DNA from 2 places in the Streptomyces sp. NPDC051909 genome. Region 1 is predicted to be linked to the other one. Evidence: riboswitches for the same ligand, from Rfam matches in the RefSeq annotation. Region 1 holds a riboswitch; the other holds the start of a gene.
What was found. Region 1 has a riboswitch for glycine ahead of gcvT (glycine cleavage system aminomethyltransferase GcvT). Riboswitches for the same ligand answer to the same signal wherever they lie in the genome.

Region 1 (7,165 bases):
AGGACACGGCGGGCGACGGCGACGACGCCGGTGGCCTCGAACTCGGCGGAGGCGGCGGCGAGGAAGTCGACCGGGTCGTCCTGCCAGTCGGGCTCGAAGAGCCGCACCCGGCCGCCGCTGGCCGGCCCGTCGAGAGCGGTGCGGCCGGTGCGGCAGAGCTCGGCGACGGCGGGCGGGGGCAGCGGAACGCCGACGGTGCCGCCGGGGTTGACGGCGATGCCGAGCTGCGGCGGCAGACCGCGGGCGAAGTCACGGGCGGGAGCGATCGTGTACGACATGTGCTCGCCGGCGACGGCGAGGAACTGCTGCTCGGAGCTGAAGACGGGCACGTAGGCGGCGCCGTCGATCTCCATGGTGGGCAGGTCCAGGTCACGGCTCTCGGGTCCGCCGCCGTTGGGCAGCGGCACCCAGACGGGGCTGCGCCCGAGCACCTCGACCAGGCGCCCGCCGGCGGAGGGGTTGCCGAGGGAGGCGGCCAGCACTTCCTCGAGCTCGTTGCCCGGCCACGTCACGTCCACGGTCCTCTTCGTCCCCTTCCCGGTCTCCCGGCTCCCGGCGCACCCCGGCTTCCGCACATGGTGCGGTTGGGTCCGTCCGGTCCTGACCCACCGGACGGACCCTAGGCACCCTAATGGCGCAGAGCGGCGTCCGTGACCGAAAAGGGTGCGGAGTGCGTCACGGGAGGTCCCGGAAGGCGATCTTCCGCAGGGCGCCGGCGGCGTCCCGGTCGAGCAGGGTGACCGAGGAGCAGCCCGCCGGCAGGGTGCCGGCCTCGGCGGTGCGGACCAGCCGGGCGACGGCGCGGCGGTGGCGGGCGAAGGCGTACGCGGAGACGCCGCGGCCCCGGTCGCGCTGGCCGGCCCGGGCGGTGTCCGGGTCGACGTCGAGCAGGATCAGGTGCATCGCGGCCCCTCGGCGCCGGGCGTCGCGGGCGAGCCAGCCGCGCACCCAGGACTGGGTGCCGCAGTCGTGGACGATCACCCCGGCGCCGGTGCGCAGGGCGCGGCGCAGGCCCGCGTAGTGGGCGAGGCGGGCGAGCGGGCGGTAGAGCGCGTACGGCAGGAGGCGGGGCAGCCGGGCCTCCCAGCGCTCCCGGGTGTCCTGGGAGTCGATGGCGCGGCCCTCGGCGGCGCGGGCCATCAGGGTGGACTTCCCGGCGCCGGGCAGCCCGGAGACGACCACCACGTCGCCGGTGGCGAAGGTGAGCGCGCGGGGGCTGCGGCCGCCGCGCTCGCGCAGGTCGCGCAGAAGCCGCGCGCGGCGCCTGCTGCGCGCCCGCTCGCGGGTCCGGGCCCGGGCGACCGCCCGCTGGGCCGGTATCCCGGTGTTCGTCGCCGCGGCCGGGACTCCGGTGCGCTGGATCGTCATCGCTTCTCCCCCTGTCGGGTCTCCCCCTGACGGGACTGCGGGACCCCTGCCCACAAAGTGTAAAGAGACGGTAATGCGGCACAAGCGATTTGCCGCGCGGATCGGCCGTGCAATGATGAGCGCGCCACGCGCTCGCCCGAGCGCGCACAACCGCATACCGGCCGCTCGAATCCGCGCGGGAGAGTCCCGGGTCCGCCGGCGCAGTCGCGCCGGGCGCCCCGGGCGCCGAAGGAGCAAGTACCTCCCTTGAATCTCTCAGGCCCCGTACCGCGTGGATGAGGCAGATCTGAAAAGCGGGTCGCCCTGCCGCGTCCCCACCCAAGGTGCAAGCCGATCTCTCGGTGACGAGATGCTCTCGGTGAACCTCTCAGGTTCCATGACAGATGGGGAGGATCGTCCTCACCGTCATGTATGTCGTGCCCCGCACGCCTGGGACCCGGGAGCCACCCCATGAGCACTGCCCCCCGTCTGACCGCCCTCGATGCCCTGCATCGTTCGCTGGGCGCGACCATGACCGACTTCGCCGGCTGGGACATGCCGCTGCGATACGGCAGCGAGCGCGACGAGCACAACGCCGTGCGCACCAAGGCCGGCCTCTTCGACCTCTCCCACATGGGCGAGATCACCGTCACCGGCCCGCAGGCCGTGGAGCTCCTGGACTACGCCCTGGTCGGCAACATCTCGACCGTGGGCATCGGGCGCGCCCGCTACACGATGATCTGCCAGGAGGACGGCGGCATCCTCGACGACCTGATCGTCTACCGCCTGGGCGAGACCGAGGCCGGGTCTTCCGAGTACATGGTCGTCGCCAACGCCTCCAACGCCCAGGTCGTCCTGGACGCCCTGGTGGCCCGCTCCGAAGGCTTCGACGCCGAGGTCCGCGACGACCGCGACGCGTACGCCCTGATCGCCGTCCAGGGCCCGGAGTCCCCCGGCATCCTGAAGCAGCTCACCGACGCCGACCTGGACGGTCTGAAGTACTACGCGGGCCTGCCCGGCACGGTCGCCGGCGTGGACGCGCTGATCGCCCGGACCGGCTACACCGGCGAGGACGGCTTCGAGCTGTTCCTGAAGCCGGCCGACGCCGAGGGCGTGTGGCAGGCGCTGACCGAGGCGGGCAAGGACGCCGGTCTGATCCCCTGCGGTCTGTCCTGCCGTGACACGCTGCGCCTGGAGGCGGGCATGCCGCTGTACGGGCACGAGCTGAACACCTCGCTCACCCCCTTCGACGCGGGCCTCGGCCGGGTCGTGAAGTTCGAGAAGACCACCAACGAGGGCCGCTTCGTCGGCCGCGAGGCGCTGGAGAAGGCCGCCGAGCGCGCCGAGTCCGCCCCGCCGCGCAAGCTGGTCGGCCTGGTCGCCGAGGGCCGCCGGGTGCCGCGCGCCGGCATGTCGGTGGTCGCGAACGGCGAGGTCGTCGGCGAGATCACCTCCGGCGCCCCGTCCCCGACGCTGGCCAAGCCCATCGCCATGGCGTACGTGGACGCGGCCTTCGCCGAGCCCGGCACGGAGGGCGTCGGCGTCGACATCCGCGGCACGCACGAGCCGTACGCGGTCGTGGCGCTGCCGTTCTACAAGCGCCAGAAGTGAGGATGGGGCGACAGCCCTCGCCCCCTCCGGGCGGGACGCCGACGTGACGCATTCGTCTCAGGACGCGTCTCACCCCGCAAGACCCCCGTACATCCGCACTCCCCGCATCCAGGAGAATCAGGTCATGAGCAACCCGCAGAACCTTCGCTACAGCAAGGAGCACGAGTGGCTGTCGGGCGCCGAGGACGGCGTCGCGACGGTCGGCATCACCGAGCACGCGGCCAACGCCCTCGGTGACATCGTCTACGTCCAGCTCCCCGAGGTCGGCGACACGGTCACCGCGGGCGAGTCCTGTGGCGAGCTGGAGTCGACCAAGTCGGTCAGCGAGCTGTACGCCCCCGTGACCGGCGAGGTCGTCGAGGCCAACCAGGACGTCGTGGACGACCCGGAGCTGGTCAACAAGGCGCCGTTCGAGGGTGGCTGGCTGTTCAAGGTGCGCATCGCGGACGAGCCGGAGGACCTGCTCTCCGCCGACGAGTACACCGCCTTCATCGCAGGCTGACCGAGACCCCGTAGGGATCGATTCATGTCGCTTCTGAACACCCCTCTCCACGAGCTGGACCCGGACGTCGCCGCCGCCGTCGACGCCGAGCTCCGCCGTCAGCAGTCCACCCTCGAGATGATCGCCTCGGAGAACTTCGCTCCGGTCGCGGTCATGGAGGCCCAGGGCTCCGTCCTCACCAACAAGTACGCCGAGGGCTACCCGGGCCGCCGCTACTACGGCGGCTGCGAGCACGTCGACGTGGCCGAGCAGATCGCGATCGACCGGATCAAGGACCTGTTCGGCGCCGAGTACGCCAACGTGCAGCCGCACTCCGGCGCCTCCGCCAACCAGGCCGCGCTGTTCGCCATCGCCCAGCCCGGCGACACGATCCTCGGTCTCGACCTGGCGCACGGCGGCCACCTCACCCACGGCATGCGCCTGAACTTCTCGGGCAAGCAGTTCAACGTGGTCGCGTACCACGTGGACGAGAACGGCCTGGTCGACATGGCCGAGGTCGAGCGCCTCGCCAAGGAGCACCGCCCGAAGGTGATCATCGCCGGCTGGTCGGCGTACCCGCGTCAGCTCGACTTCGCCGAGTTCCGCCGGATCGCCGACGAGGTCGAGGCCTACCTGTGGGTCGACATGGCCCACTTCGCGGGCCTGGTCGCCGCCGGTCTGCACCCGAACCCGGTCGAGTACGCGGACGTGGTGACCTCCACCACGCACAAGACGCTCGGCGGCCCGCGCGGCGGCATCATCCTGGCGAAGAAGGAGTTCGCGAAGAAGCTGAACTCCTCGGTCTTCCCCGGCTTCCAGGGCGGCCCGCTGGAGCACGTGATCGCGGCCAAGGCCGTCTCCTTCAAGGTCGCGGCCTCGGAGGAGTTCAAGGAGCGCCAGCAGCGCACCCTGGACGGCGCCCGGATCATCGCCGAGCGCCTGGTCCAGGACGACGTCAAGGAGCACGGCGTGTCCGTGCTGTCCGGCGGCACCGACGTGCACCTGCTCCTGGTCGACCTGCGCGACAGCGAGCTGGACGGCCAGCAGGCCGAGGACCGGCTGCACGAGGTGGGCATCACGGTCAACCGGAACGCCGTTCCGAACGACCCGCGCCCGCCGATGGTCACCTCCGGCCTGCGCATCGGCACGCCGGCCCTCGCCACCCGCGGCTTCCAGGCCGAGGACTTCCGCGAGGTCGCCGACGTCATCGCCGAGACGCTGAAGCCCGGCTTCGACGCCGAGGCACTGAAGGCCCGGGTGACCGCGCTTGCGGAGAAGCACCCGCTGTACCCCGGCCTGAAGTAATTTCGTACGATTTAGTTCCGGCTTCGTTCGTACGAAACCTCCGGGGCACCGCGCACACTGGAAGGTGAGCGCGGTGCCCCGGCCCATGCTGAGCGTTTCTGCACCACCCCGGCAGACAACGGCGTCTAGCCCCCACAAGGAGTCCCCCGTGGCCATCTCGGTCTTCGACCTGTTCTCGATCGGCATCGGCCCGTCGAGCTCCCACACGGTGGGCCCGATGCGCGCGGCCCGCATGTTCGCCCGCCGGCTGAAGAACGAGGGGCTGCTCGCCCACACCGCGTCGATACGGGCGGAGCTGTACGGCTCGCTGGGCGCGACCGGCCACGGCCACGGCACCCCGAAGGCGGTGCTGCTCGGTCTGGAGGGCAACTCGCCGCGCACGGTGAACGTGGAGACCGCCGACGACGAGTTCGAGCGGATCAAGGCGAGCGGGCGGATCAGCCTGCTCGGCGTGCACGAGATCCCGTTCTCCTTCGACGACGACCTGATCCTGCACCGCCGCAAGGCGCTGCCGTACCACGCCAACGGCATGACGGTCTTCGCGTATGACGCCGAGGGCGCGCTGATCCTGGAGAAGACGTACTACTCGGTCGGCGGCGGCTTCGTCGTGGACGAGGACGCGGTCGCGGGCGAGAACCCGATCATCCCGGACGACACCGTCCTGAAGTACCCCTTCCGCACCGGCGACGAGCTGCTCCGCCTCACCAAGGAGACCGGTCTGTCGATCTCCTCGCTGATGCTGGAGAACGAGAAGGCCTGGCGCACCGAGGACGAGATCCGCACCGGCCTCCTGGAGATCTGGCGGGTCATGCAGGCCTGCGTCTCGCGCGGCATGTCCCGCGAGGGCATCCTGCCCGGCGGCCTGAAGGTCCGCCGCCGCGCCTCGACCCTGGCCCGCAAGCTGCGCTCCGAGGGCGACCCGACCACGCACGCGATGGAGTGGATCACCCTCTACGCGATGGCGGTGAACGAGGAGAACGCGGCGGGCGGCCGCGTGGTCACCGCCCCGACGAACGGCGCGGCCGGCATCATCCCGGCGGTCCTGCACTACTACATGAACTTCGGTGCGGGTGGGTCCTCCCCGGAGGAGAAGGAAGACGGCGTGGTCCGCTTCCTGCTCGCCGCCGGCGCCATCGGCATGCTCTTCAAGGAGAACGCCTCCATCTCCGGCGCCGAGGTCGGCTGCCAGGGCGAGGTCGGCTCCGCCTGCTCCATGGCGGCGGGCGCGCTCGCCGAGGTCCTGGGGGGCTCCCCCGAGCAGGTCGAGAACGCCGCCGAGATCGGCATGGAGCACAACCTGGGCCTGACCTGCGACCCGGTCGGCGGCCTGGTCCAGATCCCCTGCATCGAGCGCAACGGCATGGCCTCGGTCAAGGCCGTCACGGCGGCGAAGATGTCGATGCGCGGCGACGGCAGCCACCTGGTCTCCCTCGACAAGGTCATCAAGACCATGAAGGAGACCGGCGCGGACATGTCCGTCAAGTACAAGGAGACGGCGCGCGGCGGTCTCGCCGTGAACATCATCGAGTGCTGAGCCCGCCGCCGCGGCCCGTCAGGGCAGCAGCCAGTGCGGGTCCGGGACCACGGTGAGCAGTGCGGAGACCAGGACCACGAGGCCCAGGACGCCCAGCTCGACCCGGGCCGGCGGGCGGGCGTCGGCGCCGCGCAGCATCCGGCGGCGGGCGGTCAGGGCGAGCAGCGCGATGAGCCCGAAGAGCCCGAGCTTGACCAGCAGGACCCTGCCGTACGCGGTGCTGAGCACCCCGTCGAGCGGGAGCCGGCGCAGGGTGGAGACGGTCCCGGTGGCGCAGAGGGCCGCGAAGAGCCAGACGGCCATCCGCGCGTACCGCATCAGCACGTCCCGGCTGTACGTGCCGCGCAGCCGCATGGTGCGCAGCACGTACAGGAGGCTGCCGCACCAGAGGGAGGCGGCGGTCAGATGGACGACGGTGAGGCTGACGCCGATCGCCGGGGTGTACGCCTCGGGGTGGGCGCGCATCGCCTCGGCGCCGACGGCCACGGCGAGCGGTCCGAGGGCCAGGGCCGGGCGGCGGGTGGCGGCGCACAGCGCGGCGAGCGCGAGCGCGTTGGCGGTGACGAGGAGGAGCCGGCCCTCGCGGAGCCCGTAGACCGTGGAGAGGCTGAGGCCGCTGAGCCGGCCGAGGAGCACGAGCATGCCCGCGGAGGCGGCGGCGCCGGTCGCGGCGGCCGGGACGGACCAGCGGCGGGGCAGCGGGCCTTCGCCGGCGAGCCGGACGCCGGCGAGCTCGCCGATCTGGACGGCGAGCGCGGTGAGGACGAGGAGCCGCAGCAGCGTGATGGTCCCGGCGGCGGGGATCTCCAGCTCGCCGGTGCCCGTCTGGGCGAGCGAGACGCCGAGCAGGGCGACGGTGAGGACGCCGACTAAGGCGAGGACGGCTG
Region 2 (7,165 bases), on a different contig from region 1:
ACCAGCCTGCCTGTCCCAACGCCGACTCCGCAGACCGGGAGGCCGCCCGACTCGTGGCGCACCACCCGGAGCAGGGCTGGAGTCTGCTGTGCAACGGTGTCCTGCTCTTCGAGGACACCGGTGAGCTGCTGCCGGACGGGCAGATCATCGCCCCGCACCGCCCGCTGACGGCGGCCAGTGTGACGACCGCGGCCTGACGGAGCCACCGCCGGGGCGGCACGGTACGAGGGACGACGAGAGACGACGAGAAGAGCGCCGAGGGCCGGCCCGGAGACGGAATGTCTCCGGGCCGGCCCTCGTGTCAAGCTCAGTTGTCGTACTCCTCCAGCGGAGGGCAGGAGCACACCAGGTTGCGGTCGCCGAAGGCGCCGTCGATGCGGCGGACCGGCGGCCAGTACTTGTCCGTGGCCGAGACGCCGGCCGGGAACACCGCCTCCTCGCGGGTGTACGGGTGGTCCCACTCGCCGCCCAGCGCCGCCGCGGTGTGCGGGGCGTTGTGCAGCGGGTTGTCCTCGGCCGGCCACTCGCCGGAGCCGACCTTCTCGATCTCCGCGCGGATGGCGATCATCGTGTCGCAGAAGCGGTCGAGCTCGGCCAGGTCCTCGGACTCGGTGGGCTCGATCATCAGCGTGCCGGCCACCGGGAAGGACATCGTCGGCGCGTGGAAGCCGTAGTCGATCAGGCGCTTGGCGATGTCGTCGACGGTGACGCCGGTCGCCTTGGACAGCGGGCGCAGGTCGACGATGCACTCGTGGGCGACCAGACCGGCCGGGCCGGTGTAGAGCACCGGGTAGTGCGGCTCCAGGCGCTTGGCGATGTAGTTCGCCGCGAGCACCGCGACCTGGGTGGCGCGCTTGAGGCCCTCGCCGCCCATCAGGCGCACGTACGACCAGGAGATCGGCAGGACGCCGGCGGAGCCCCACGGGGCGGCCGAGATCGGGCCGACGCCGGTCTCCGGTCCCGCGGCGGGCTGCAGCGGGTGGTTCGGCAGGTACGGGGCGAGGTGCGCGCGCACGCCGACCGGGCCGACGCCGGGGCCGCCGCCGCCGTGCGGGATGGCGAAGGTCTTGTGCAGGTTGAGGTGCGAGACGTCGCCGCCGAAGTGGCCCGGCTTGGCGAGGCCGACCAGCGCGTTGAGGTTGGCGCCGTCGACGTACACCTGACCACCGGCCTCGTGGACCTCGGCGCAGATGTCGGCGACGTGCTCCTCGAACACACCGTGCGTGGACGGGTAGGTGATCATCAGCACGGCGAGCTCGTCGCGGTACTGCTCGATCTTGGCGCGCAGGTCGGCGACGTCGACCTCGCCGTCCTCGGCGGTCTTGACGACGACGATCTTCATGCCGGCCATCGCGGCGCTGGCGGCGTTGGTGCCGTGCGCGGAGGACGGGATGAGGCAGACGGTGCGCTGGGTGTCGCCGTTGGCGCGGTGGTAGGCGCGGACCGCGAGCAGACCGGCCAGCTCGCCCTGGGAGCCGGCGTTCGGCTGGATCGACACCTTGTCGTAGCCGGTGACCTCGGCGAGGCGCTCCTCCAGCTCGGTGATGAGCGTGGCGTAGCCCTGGGCCTGCTCGATCGGGGCGAAGGGGTGGATCTGGCCGAACTCGGGCCAGGTCACCGCCTCCATCTCGGTGGCCGCGTTCAGCTTCATGGTGCAGGAGCCGAGCGGGATCATGCCGCGGTCGAGCGCGTAGTCGCGGTCGGCGAGCTTGCGCAGGTAGCGCATCATCGCGGTCTCGGAGCGGTGCGCGTGGAAGACCGGGTGGGTCAGGTACGCGTCGGTGCGCAGCGCGTCGACGGGCAGCGCGTCCTCGGTGCTCGCGTCCAGGGCCTCGATGTCGGCCTCGACGCCGAAGGCGGTCCACACGGCGGCCAGCTGGGCGCGGGTGGTGGTCTCGTCGCAGGAGACGGAGACGGTGTCGGCGTCGACGCGGTACAGGTTCACGCCGGCCTCGCGGGCGGCGGCGACGACCTCGTCGGCCTTGCCCGGCACACGGGCGGTCAGGGTGTCGAAGAAGGCGCCCTGGGTGAGCTCGACGCCTCCGGCGCGCAGACCGGCGGCGAGGATCGCGGCGTAGCGGTGGGTGCGCCGCGCGATGCCCTTGAGGCCCTCGGGGCCGTGGTAGACGGCGTACATGCCGGCCATCACGGCGAGCAGGACCTGCGCCGTACAGATGTTGCTGGTGGCCTTCTCGCGGCGGATGTGCTGCTCGCGGGTCTGCAGGGTCAGGCGGTAGGCCTTGTTGCCGTCGGCGTCGACGGAGACACCGACCAGGCGGCCCGGCATCGAGCGGACGTGCTTGTCCTGGACCGCCATGTAGCCGGCGTGCGGGCCGCCGAAGCCGAGCGGGACGCCGAAGCGCTGGGTGGTGCCGACGGCGATGTCGGCGCCGAGGGAGCCCGGCGAGACGAGCAGGGTGAGCGCCAGCAGGTCGGCGGCGACGGTGACGATCGCGCCGAGCTCGTGGGCCTGGTCGATGACCGGCTTGATGTCGCGGATGGCACCGGAGGCGCCCGGGTACTGGAGCAGCACGCCGAAGACACCGCGCTCGGCGATCTCGGCCGGGATGCCGGCGGACAGGTCGGCGACGACGACCTCGACGCCGGCGGGCTCGGCGCGGGTCTGGATGACGGCGACGGTCTGCGGCAGGGCGTCCGCGTCGACCAGGAAGACACCGTTCTTGACCTTGCCGATGCGGCGGGACAGCGACATCGCCTCGGCGGCGGCGGTGCCCTCGTCGAGCAGCGAGGAGCCGGCGGTGGGCAGACCGGTGAGGTCGGCGACCATGGTCTGGAAGTTGAGCAGCGCCTCCAGGCGGCCCTGCGAGATCTCCGGCTGGTACGGCGTGTAGGCCGTGTACCAGGCCGGGTTCTCCATCACGTTGCGCAGGATCACCGGCGGGGTGAAGGTGCCGTAGTAGCCCAGGCCGATCATCGGGGCGAGGACCTGGTTGCGGTCGGCGAGCTCGCGCAGCTCGGCCAGGACCTCGGCCTCGGTGCGGGCGGCCGGCAGGGCGAGCGCCTCGGCGTTCTTGATGACGTCCGGTACGGCGGCGGCCGTGAGCTCGTCGAGGGAGCCGTAACCGACCTGGGCGAGCATCTTGGCCCGCGCCTCGGCGTCGGGTCCGATGTGCCGCTGCTCGAAGGGGATGCCCTGCTCGAGCTCGGAGAGCGGGATGCGGTTGGCGGTCATGTACGGGGGCCTCCTGGTCGTCACGACCTGCGAGGGGCACCACGGCGCTGGTGCCCGGACGGCCTCCCCCTCTGTCATCTCAACCTGAGAGCTTCACCGGCCGTGCCTCGCGGCGGGCCGGCTTTCACCGTCGGTGAGGGCGGGAGACATGGAACGCCCGCCCTGCTTTCCAGAGTGACCTCGTCCGCGCGGTACGGGTGCCTGAGAGATTCCGGGGAGGATTTGCTCCTTCGGCGCCTCCGGAAGCCTTCTCCGGAGGACTCTCCCGCGCGGGGTTCACAGCCACAGCCAGCCTACCAGCGCCGTTCCTTCTTCCATCGCTCAAGTGGCCGACATCCCAGATGTGCACTTTCGTAGTGCTTGAAGAGCAGTTGCGACCAGTTGGAGGGACCGTGCAGACCGACATCGATCCGCGCAGCCTGATCGGCCGCAAGGCGTTCGACCGGAACGGACACAAGATCGGCACCGTGGACGAGGTGTACCTGGACGACGCGACGGGCGTCCCCGAATGGGCCGCCGTCCGCACCGGCCTGTTCAGCCGGGACGCGTTCGTCCCCCTGGAGCCCAGCGAGCTGTCGGGCGACGGCCTCCATGTCCCCTACGAACGCGCGCTCATCAAGGACGCCCCCGACTTCGGCGTCGGCCGCCATCTCTCCCCGGACCAGGAACTCCAGCTCTACCGCCACTACAGCCTCGCCCTCCCCCCACCGCCCCAGGACCCCGGCCCCCGCGACTTCGGCCGCCTGGCGGGCCAGGAGGAGGCGTGACGGGCCGCTGACGGCCGCTGCGGGCGGCGGGCTGGACGGCGGCTAGGCCGCGGCTCCCGTCGCACCGCCCGGGACAAGGGGCAGCGGGTCGGACGGCTCCAGGTCGGGGTCGTCCACGGAGAAGGTGCGGACCCGGCCCGGCTCGGAGCCGGGTTCCTCGAAGCGGACCGTGACCCGGCCCAGGCCGCTGCCCTGCACCCAGCCGGCGCCGTGCACGGCGTGCCGCACGTCGTGCCCGGGCGCCCAGCGCCGCTCGGCGGTCTCCGTGGCGGTCGGCGGCGCGGCGACGGGCTCGTCCGCGGGTGAGGACTCGGCCGACTCGTCCCGTACGGGCTCCGCGTGCCCCGCCTCCGCCTCCGCCTGTGCGAACAGGTCCTCCTGCGTGTAGTCGGCGAGCCCGCTCACGCCCACCCCGAGCAGCCGCACGCCGCCCGTGGTGTCGACCAGGTCGAGCAGCCGCCCGGCCGCCTCGCGCACCACCACCGGGTCGTCCGTCGGCCCGCGCAGCGTCTCGGAGCGGGTCAGCGTCGAGAAGTCGTAGCGCCGCACCTTCAGGACGATCGTCCGCCCCGAGTGCCCGGAGCCCCGCAGCCGCGCCACACAGCGCTCCGCGAGCCGCTCCACCTCCAGGCGGATCCGCAGCCGGTCGTGCAGGTCCACGTCGAAGGTGTCCTCCACGGAGACCGACTTGGTGTCCCGCTCCGCCACCACCGGCCGGTCGTCCCGCCCGAGCGCCATCCGGTACAGCCCGGCACCGTGCGCGCGCCCCAGGAGCCGTACGAGCTCGTCCTCACCGGCCTCCACCACCTCGGCCACCGTGGTGATCCCGGCCCTCCGCAGGTGCTCCCCGGTGGCCGGGCCGACGCCGGGGATGATCCGCACCGAGCGCGGCCCGAGCAGCTCCCGCTCCGTCCCCGGCTCTATCAGCACGAGCCCGTCCGGCTTGGCCTCCTCGGAGGCGATCTTCGCGAGCATCTTGGAGCCGGCCAGACCCACCGACCCGGTCAGCCCCGTCGTGGCGAGGATGTCCCGCCGCAACCGCTCCCCCACCGCCCGCGCGCCCGCGCTGTCCTCGGCGAGTCCGCCCGCCTCCAGGTCGACGAAGGCCTCGTCCAGGCTCAGCGGCTCGACCAGCGGCGAAAGACTCCCGAGCAGCTCCATGACCTGCCCGCTGATCGCCCGGTAGAAGGCGAACCGCGGCACCAGATACGCCGCGTTCGGCGCGAGCCGCCGCGCCTGCCCCATGGGCATCGCGGAGTGCACACCGAAGCGCCGGGCCTCGTACGAGGCGGTGGCGACCACTCCACGCGGCCCGAGCCCGCCCACGACCACGGGTTTTCCGCGCAGGCTGGGCTTCGACGCCTGCTCGGCAGCGGCGAAGAAGGCATCCATGTCGAGATGCAGGATCGTGGGCACGGCTCTCACGGTTCCGATGCTGCCGCACACCACTGACAATCGGCCCGCACGAGCGTGCGAGCCGTGTCGCCGGACGGCGCCACGGGAGGAACGCCGAAGACGTACGGGGGCGGCTCAGACGGCCCGGTCGCGGCGCCGGCGCGCCAGCTCGTCCGCAGGGTTGTGCCCGATCAGGGTCTCGCCGGTGTCGACCCGCTCGCCGTGCAGCTGCGAGAGCGCCGCCTCCACGTCGCGCCAGACCACGCCCACCGCGATGCCGAAGACGCCCTGCCCGCCCTGGAGCAGCGAGACGACCTCGTCGGGCGAGGAGCATTCGTAGACGGTCGCGCCGTCGCTCATCAGCGTCATGCGCTCGAGGTCGCGGAAACCCCGGGCCCGCAGGTGCTGCACCGCCGCCCGGATGTTCTGGAGCGCGACCCCGGTGTCCAGGAAGCGCTTGACGATCTTGAGGACGACGACGTCCCGGAAGCTGTAGAGGCGCTGCGTACCCGATCCGTACGCGGGCCGCACGCTCGGCTCGACGAGACCGGTGCGCGCCCAGTAGTCCAGCTGCCGGTAGGTGATGCCGGCCGCCGCGCAGGCCGTGGGGCCGCGATAGCCGACGGTCTCCGCCGCCGGGCCCGCCGGGCCCGCGCTCGCGTCCGTACCGAGGTCGCCCACACTGCTGTGAAGCGGATACGGGCCCTTCTCCCCGGGAGCACGCCCCAGGAAGCCCCCTGCCGTACCGTCGCCGCTGCTCATCACGCCGACCCTCCGTCCTTGACCTGCCCACACGAAGGTAGGCAGTCACTCGGGGTGCGTCAACGATCGCCACACTCGGCACGCCGAGTGATAATCACCCGAAGAGTGGTTTCCCGTGCCCCACTTTGGGGAAAGGCTACTCGAATGCGCCGGGCCCGCCCCGTTCTGGCGGCCCGTCGAGGTGTCGCCCGAACGGACGACCTCCCGGCCGCCCGGCTACTGGTTGCCGGTCCCGAAGTCCTCCGGGGAGATCTGGTCGAGGAACTCGCGGAACTTCTCCACCTCGTCCTCCTGCTCGTCCGGAATCGCGATCCCCGCGTCGTCGAGCACCCCGTCACTGCCGTAGATCGGCGTTCCGGTGCGCAGCGCGAGGGCTATCGCGTCGGACGGGCGCGCGCTCACCTCGACACCGCTGGCGAAGACCAGCTCGGCGTAGAACACCCCGTCGCGCAGATCCGTGATGCGGACCTCGGTGAGCTCCTGGCCGACGGCCTCCAGGACGTCCTTGAAGAGATCGTGCGTCAGCGGCCTGGCCGGAGCCATGCCCTGCTGGGCGAAGGCGATCGCGGTCGCCTCGCCCGGACCGATCCAGATCGGGAGGTACCGGTCGCCCCCCACTTCGCGCAGGAGAACGATCGGCTGGTTGGAGGGCATTTCCACCCGGACACCCACAACGTCGAGCTCGTTCACACAGCAACCCTAGGACGTGCCCGACCGGTTTGGGTAGTCGGGCCGCCCGGAGGCCGGCGGAAGATCACCGGCGGATCACTGCAGGCGCAGCCCCAGGGCGGTCTGGACCAGTGCCGCGTGGAGGCGTACGGACAGTCCCGCGAGCTCCTGCGCGGTGGCCTCCGCATGCGCCCTGGTCTGCGGATTGCGGTGCCGTCGCAGCGGCGCCACCACCTGCTCGACCAGACCGGCCTCCCGGTCCGCGGCGGCCTTCACGGCCCGCAGATGGCGCGGTTCGAGACCGAATCTGCCCAGGTCCGCCACGAGCTTGGCGACGGTGACGGTCTCGGCGTCGTAGCCACCGCCCTCGACCGGGGCG

Region 2: it holds a riboswitch for glycine, as region 1 does, so the genes downstream of both, gcvP (aminomethyl-transferring glycine dehydrogenase) here and gcvT (glycine cleavage system aminomethyltransferase GcvT) in region 1, are expected to answer to the same signal.

The regions. Positions count from the first base shown of each region.
Region 1 covers NZ_JBFAYA010000002.1:148,045-155,209, forward strand. Annotated here, with positions in the region: gene AB0M18_RS03675 (enhanced serine sensitivity protein SseB) at 1-518, opposite strand, end outside; gene AB0M18_RS03680 (AAA family ATPase) at 676-1,368, opposite strand; glycine riboswitch at 1,535-1,648, shown strand; gene gcvT (glycine cleavage system aminomethyltransferase GcvT) at 1,819-2,958, shown strand; gene gcvH (glycine cleavage system protein GcvH) at 3,083-3,460, shown strand; gene glyA (serine hydroxymethyltransferase) at 3,485-4,744, shown strand; gene AB0M18_RS03700 (L-serine ammonia-lyase) at 4,893-6,278, shown strand; gene AB0M18_RS03705 (CopD family protein) at 6,297-7,165, opposite strand, start outside.
Region 2 covers NZ_JBFAYA010000011.1:7,364-14,528, reverse strand. Annotated here, with positions in the region: gene AB0M18_RS18830 (DUF5999 family protein) at 1-197, shown strand, start outside; gene gcvP (aminomethyl-transferring glycine dehydrogenase) at 308-3,193, opposite strand; glycine riboswitch at 3,373-3,471, opposite strand; gene AB0M18_RS18820 (PRC-barrel domain-containing protein) at 3,535-3,960, shown strand; gene AB0M18_RS18815 (DNA polymerase IV) at 4,003-5,385, opposite strand; gene AB0M18_RS18810 (MerR family transcriptional regulator) at 5,491-6,117, opposite strand; gene AB0M18_RS18805 (bifunctional nuclease family protein) at 6,334-6,807, opposite strand; gene AB0M18_RS18800 (MerR family transcriptional regulator) at 6,883-7,165, opposite strand, start outside.